2 regions of the Streptomyces sp. DSM 120436 genome follow, and region 1 is predicted to be linked to the other one. Evidence: predicted binding sites of a transcription regulator. Region 1 holds the regulator's gene; the other holds the start of a gene.
The links. The regulator HrcA, encoded in region 1, represses chaperone genes, less so after heat shock. The targets are predictions, from matches to a motif close to TTNGCACTCNGNNNNNCNGAGTGCNAA.

Region 1 (3,400 bases):
AACCGCGAGAACAGCCCCTGCTGACCCGGCTGACCGTGCTTCCCCGGGGAACGACCCCCGGACCCCCGGCAGCACGACCCGACCCCGGCGCACGCACACCGGTCACCGCCCGTTGAACGCGTCCTTCAACCGCGAGAACAGCCCCTGCTGACCCGGCTGGAACTGGCCCGTGGGCCGTTCCTCGCCGCGCAGCTTGGCCAGCTCGCGGAGCAGGCGCTCCTGTTCCGGGTCCAGCTTGGTCGGGGTCTGCACCTCGACGTGGACGACGAGGTCGCCCCGGCCGCCGCCGCGCAGGTGGGTGACGCCCCGGCCGTGCAGCGGGATCGACTGGCCGGACTGGGTGCCGGGCCTGATGTCGACCTCCTCCATGCCGTCCAGCGTCTCCAGCGGCACCTTGGTGCCGAGCGCCGCCGCGGTCATCGGGATGGTGACCGTGCAGTGCAGGTCGTCGCCGCGCCGCTGGAACGTCGGGTGGGGCAGCTCGTGGATCTCCACGTACAGGTCGCCGGCGGGGCCGCCGCCGGGCCCGACCTCGCCCTCGCCGGCCAGCTGGATCCGGGTGCCGTTGTCGACGCCGGCCGGGATCTTCACCGTGAGCGTGCGGCGGGAACGCACCCGGCCGTCGCCCGCGCACTCCGGGCAGGGCGTGGGCACGACCGTGCCGAAGCCCTGGCACTGCGGGCAGGGGCGCGAGGTCATGACCTGGCCCAGGAACGACCGGGTGACCTGCGAGACCTCACCGCGGCCGCGGCACATGTCGCACGTCTGCGCGCTGGTGCCGGGCGCCGCGCCCTCACCGCTGCAGGTGGTGCAGACGATCGCCGTGTCGACCTGGATGTCCTTGGTCGTGCCGAACGCGGCCTCGTCCAGCTCGACCTCGATCCGGATCATGGCGTCCTGGCCGCGGCGGGTGCGCGAGCGCGGTCCGCGCTGCGAGGCCGTGCCGAAGAACGCGTCCATGATGTCGGAGAAGTTGCCGAAGCCCCCGGCCCCGAAGCCGCCCGCGCCGCCGGCGCCGCCGGACTGGGACAGCGGGTCGCCGCCGAGGTCGTAGACCTGCTTCTTCTGCGGGTCCGACAGCACCTCGTAGGCGGCGTTGATCTCCTTGAACCGCTCCTGGGTCTTCGGATCCGGATTGACGTCCGGATGCAGCTCGCGGGCGAGCCGCCGGAAGGCCTTCTTGATCTCTTCCTGCGACGCGTCGCGGCGTACGCCGAGTACGGCGTAGTAGTCCGTGGCCACCTATGACTCCGCCAGGATCTGTCCGACGTACCGTGCCACTGCGCGTACCGCTCCCATCGTTCCGGGGTAGTCCATGCGGGTCGGTCCGACCACGCCGAGCTTGGCGACAGCCTCGCCGCCCGAACCGTAGCCGACCGACACGACGGACGTGGAGTTGAGTCCTTCGTGGGCGTTCTCGTGACCGATCCGTACGGTCACACCCGGATCCTTCGCCTCGCCGAGCAGCTTGAGGAGCACGACCTGCTCCTCCAGCGCCTCCAGGACGGGCCGGATCGTGAGGGGGAAGTCGTGGCCGAAGCGGGTGAGGTTGGCGGTACCGCCGATCATCAGCCGCTCCTCGTTCTCCTCGACGAGCGTCTCCAGGAGAGTGGAGAGCACCGTGGAGACCGTACCGCGGTCCTCGGTCTCGAAGGCCTCCGGGAGATCCTCCACCAGACCCGGCACATCGGCGAACCGGCGGCCCGCGACCCGGCTGTTGAGCCGCGCCCGCAGGTCGGCCAGGGACGCCTCGCCGAACGGCGCCGGGCAGTCGACCATCCGCTGCTCGACCCGGCCGGTGTCGGTGATCAGCACCAGCATCAGCCGCGCCGGGGCGAGGGACAGCAGCTCCACGTGTCGCACCGTCGAGCGGGTCAGCGAGGGGTACTGCACCACGGCGACCTGCCGGGTGAGCTGCGCGAGCAGCCGCACCGTGCGGGCCACGACGTCGTCGAGGTCGACGGCGCCCTCGAGGAAGTTCTGGATGGCCCGCCGCTCGGGCGGGCTCATCGGCTTGACGCCGGCCAGCTTGTCGACGAACAGCCGGTAGCCCTTGTCGGTGGGGACGCGCCCGGCACTGGTGTGCGGCTGGGCGATGAAGCCCTCCTCCTCCAGGGCCGCCATGTCGTTGCGCACGGTGGCCGGGGAGACGCCGAGGTTGTGCCGCTCGGTGAGCGCCTTCGACCCCACGGGCTCCTCGGTGCCCACGTAGTCCTGGACGATCGCGCGCAACACCTGGAGCCTGCGTTCACTGAGCATCGCGCACACCTCCAGCTGGCTTCCGCCCGGTAACGACTCTGGCACTCTTCGCACGCGAGTGCCAGACTTCCCCGGCCCAGTGTACGGCCGGGGGGTACGCCGTCGGCAAGGCCGGTCCGCCGGGCGTCGCCGTCCCCGCTAGCGTCACGGACATGACCGTGACTTGGGAAGAGGCGGGATGGGAGCGACTGGCGCCGGGGGTCGGGCGGCGCCGGCTGCCGGGGTGGGACTGCACGGCGGGGCTCGTGACGGGCGCGGACGGCGTCCTGGCCGTCGACGCGGGCTCCTCCCTCGCCGAGGGCGCGCGGTTGCGGACCGAGGCGCGGGAGCTGACCGGCCGCCGTGTGACGCATCTCGCGCTCACCCATCCCCACTTCGACCACGTCCTCGGGGCGCCGGCGTTCGCGGGCGCGGAGGTGTACGGCGCGGTGGGTCTGGACATCGCGCTCGCCGGGCGGGGGCGCGAGGAGCTGCGCGCGGACGCGGTGCGCTGGGGTCTCGACGCGCGGGCGGCGGACGAGGCGGCGGACGCGCTGGTCCCGCCCCGGCACGCGGTGTCCGGCGCGTGGACGCTGGACCTGGGCGGCGGCCGTCAGGCGCTGCTGGCGGACGTCGGCCCGGGCCACACCGCGTACGACCTGGCGGTGCTGGTGCCCGGCGACCCGGGGGTGGTGTTCTGCGGCGACCTGGTCGAGGAGTCGGGCGAACCGCAGGCGGGCCCGGACGCCGTGCCGTCCCGCTGGCCGGCCGCGCTGGACCGGCTGCTGCGGCTGGGCGGCGAGGACGCGGTGTACGTCCCCGGCCACGGAGCGGTGGTCGACGCGGCCTTCGTACGGGCCCAACGGGACACGCTGGCGGCCCGGTTCGGCGTGTCGGACTGATCGTCTCCGGGGCGATCCTCGTATCGTCGGCGGAATGCGCCAGTACTCCGCCGATCTGACCCCTCCGTGGAAGAAGCCGCAGTCCGTGCCCGAGGTGCCGGCCGAGCCGGGCCTCGTGGTGGAGGAGCCCGGCACCGGTTTCTGCGGCGCGGTGATCCGCTGCGAGGCCGGCACGGTGACCCTGGAGGACCGCTTCGGCAAGCACCGGGTGTTCCCGCTGCGGCCGCGCGGGTTCCTGCTGGAGGGCCGCGTGGTCACGC
Region 2 (3,400 bases), 1.9 Mb from region 1:
CGTTGTAACCGCTGCCCTTCTCCAGCTCGGCGACCTTGGAGACGATGACGTAGCCCTCGAGGCCGGCGTTCTCGGCGATCCAGCGCAGCGGCTCGACGGCGGCCTTGCGGACCACGGAGACACCGGTGGCCTCGTCGCCGGTCTTGTCGAGGTTGTTCTCGAGGACCTTGACGGCGTGGACCAGCGCGGAACCGCCACCGGAGACGATGCCCTCCTCGACCGCGGCGCGGGTCGCGGAGATGGCGTCCTCCAGACGGTGCTTCTTCTCCTTCAGCTCCACCTCGGTGGCGGCGCCGACCTTGATCACGCACACGCCGCCGGCCAGCTTCGCGAGGCGCTCCTGGAGCTTCTCGCGGTCCCAGTCGGAGTCCGTGGTCTCGATCTCGGCCTTGATCTGGCCGACGCGGGCCTCCACGTCCTCCTTCTTGCCGGCGCCGTCGACGATCGTGGTGTCGTCCTTGGTGACGGTGACGCGGCGGGCGGAGCCGAGCACGTCCAGGCCGACCTGGTCGAGCTTGAGGCCGACCTCCTCGGAGACGACCGTGGCGCCGGTGAGGACCGCCATGTCCTGGAGCATCGCCTTGCGGCGGTCACCGAAGCCGGGCGCCTTGACGGCGACGGCGTTGAAGGTGCCGCGGATCTTGTTGACCACCAGGGTGGACAGGGCCTCGCCCTCGACGTCCTCCGCGATGATCAGCAGCGGCTTGGAGGCGTTGGCCTGGATGACCTTCTCCAGCAGCGGCAGCAGGTCCGCGATGGCGGAGATCTTGCCCTGGGTGATCAGGATCTGCGGGTCGTCGAGGACGGCCTCCATGCGCTCCTGGTCCGTCACGAAGTACGGCGACAGGTAGCCCTTGTCGAAGGCCATGCCCTCGGTGAAGTCCAGCTCCAGACCGAAGGTGTTGGACTCCTCGACGGTGATGACACCGTCCTTGCCGACCTTGTCCATCGCCTCGGCGATGAGCTCACCGACCTGCTGGTCCTGGGCGGACAGCGCGGCGACGGCGGCGATGTCGGCCTTCTCGTCGATCGGGCGGGCCGAGGCGAGCAGGTCCTCGGAGACCGCGGCGACGGCGGCGTCGATGCCCTTCTTCAGGGCGGCCGGGGAGGCGCCGGCGGCGACGTTCTTCAGACCCTCGCGGACCAGCGCCTGGGCCAGCACGGTGGCGGTGGTGGTGCCGTCACCCGCGATGTCGTTGGTCTTGGTCGCCACCTCCTTCACGAGCTGCGCGCCGAGGTTCTCGTACGGGTCCTCGATCTCCACCTCGCGGGCGATCGTGACACCGTCGTTGGTGATGGTGGGGGCGCCGAACTTCTTGTCGATGACGACGTTGCGGCCCTTGGGGCCGATCGTCACCTTGACCGTGTCGGCAAGCTTGTTGACGCCGCGCTCGAGGGCGCGACGGGCGTCCTCGTCGAACTTCAGGATCTTCGCCATGGCAGCGGGAGCCCTCTCGGAAATCTAGGTGAAATCACTGCGCCCCTGGGCCACCCGGCTCCTTGTCGGATGCTGGGGCCAGGGGCGCAGTGTTCGAGCAGAAGTACTTGCTACGAGGTCGAGTCGTCCGGGGCAGGCCCCGGGGTCCCCTTACTTCTCGACGATCGCGAGGACGTCGCGAGCCGAGAGGACGAGGTACTCCTCGCCGTTGTACTTGACCTCGGTGCCGCCGTACTTGCTGTACAGAACGACGTCGCCGACCTTCACGTCGAGCTCGACGCGCTTGCCGTCCTCGAAGCGGCCCGGACCGATGGCCAGGACGACGCCCTCCTGGGGCTTCTCCTTCGCGGTGTCCGGAATGACCAGGCCCGAAGCCGTGGTCTGCTCGGCGTCGAGCGGCTGGACCACGATGCGGTCCTCGAGCGGCTTGATGGCAACCTTGGAGCTGGCGGTCGTCACGATCCGACCTCCCCCTTCGGAGATCTCACGGGGTTAACTGTCTGAGGTGGCGACCAGGTCGATCCGTCGTCGCGGGTGCCGGACCTGCCCGTCGCGTTGTTGGCACTCTCCAGGGGGGAGTGCCAGACCTGAGACTATGACCGCGATTAGCACTCGGTCAAGCGGAGTGCCAATTGCCGTGCGGCGCGTCGGGGGGCGGGGGTGTTTTTCGGCATGGGGTCGCGTGATGCCGGTGGTGCTGTGACCGCCCGCCGGGGGCTGCGCCCCCGGGCCCCTGCTGTCGGCCTGACGGCCTCGTCCTCAAGCGCCGGACGGGCCGGAGGTGCCCGCAGCCGGGCTTGGATGCCGGCCTACGTGATCCTCCAGTCTGCCCACCTTCAAGTCCCGCTCCTCCAGTTCCGCCAGCAGCCGTGTCGTGCGTTCCGCCAGGGTCAGGGGCGGGGCCTCGCCCGAGGGCACGGAGACGATGTCGCCGGGGCGCAGGCGGTGCGGGCCGTGGGCGTAGGTGAGGTGGCCGTCGGGTTCGAGGGTCACGCGCCACAGGACCACCGCGGCGATGCCGCACTCGGCGGCGGCGCGCAGGGTGGTGGCGTCGTGGCGGCCGTAGGGCGGGCGGAAGAGGCGGGGGCGGACGCCGAAGCGGGCGGCGAGCTTGCGCTGCTGGCCGCAGATCTGGGCGCGCTGCGCGGCGAGGGGCAGGCCGGGCAGGGCCGGGTGGTCGAGGGTGTGGTTCTGGAGGTTCGCGCCGACCGCGCGCAGGCGGGCGAAGTGGCCGTAGCCGGGGCCCACCACGCTGTCGGTGAGGAACATGCTGACCGGCAGCCGGCGGGCGCGCACCAGGTCGATGAAGCGGGGGTCGCGTTCGGCGCCGTCGTCGTAGGTGAGGAAGACGACCGGGTCGCCGGTGGCGACGTGGTCGACGACGGGCGGGAGCGGCGCCCGGGCGGGGACGCTCGCCGCCGCGCCGGCGCGGGAGGACACGTGTCCCGCGCCGGACGGGGCCGCGCAGCCGGCGGTCGCGGCGAGCAGGGCGAGGACCGCCGGGAGGACCCGCGGGGCCCCGCGCCGCCTCACAGGTAGTCCTCCAGCCTGCCCACGGCGTACCCCTCGGCCGTGACCTTGTCGAGGAAGCGGCGGATCATGTCCGGCATGGTGCCCTTCCAGTCGCCGCGGCCCCGGAAGTGGGACAGCACGATGTCGCCGGGGCGGATCTTCCGGTCCCACTCGCGGTACTCCCAGCGGTCGGCGAAGACCTCCTCGTTCCACAGCGGGACGTGGGTGATGCCGCAGCTCTTGGCCGCGCGCAGGGTGTCCTTGTCGTAGTTGCCGTAGGGCGGGCGGAAGAGGACCGGGCGGGTGCCGTAGCGCTTCTCGACGACGTCCTGCATGCCGCAGATCTCGCGCTTCTGCTCGGCGTGGGAGAGGGCCGGCAGGTACGGGTGGCGCAGGGTGTGGTTGTGCAGGGCCGCGCCCCGCCGCTGCATGTCCTTGAAGTAGCCGTAG

Region 2: the regulator HrcA is predicted to act here: its motif matches at 2,044-2,070, upstream of groES (co-chaperone GroES).

Annotation. Positions count from the first base shown of each region.
Region 1 is NZ_JBSKBS010000001.1:107,876-111,275, forward strand. It holds gene dnaJ (molecular chaperone DnaJ) at 103-1,242, opposite strand; gene hrcA (heat-inducible transcriptional repressor HrcA) at 1,243-2,259, opposite strand; gene ACWH4W_RS00510 (MBL fold metallo-hydrolase) at 2,412-3,140, shown strand; gene ACWH4W_RS00515 (DUF3097 domain-containing protein) at 3,175-3,400, shown strand, end outside.
Region 2 is NZ_JBSKBS010000001.1:2,052,756-2,056,155, reverse strand. It holds gene groL (chaperonin GroEL) at 1-1,438, opposite strand, end outside; gene groES (co-chaperone GroES) at 1,589-1,897, opposite strand; gene ACWH4W_RS09530 (polysaccharide deacetylase family protein) at 2,198-2,971, opposite strand; gene ACWH4W_RS09525 (polysaccharide deacetylase family protein) at 2,968-3,400, opposite strand, start outside.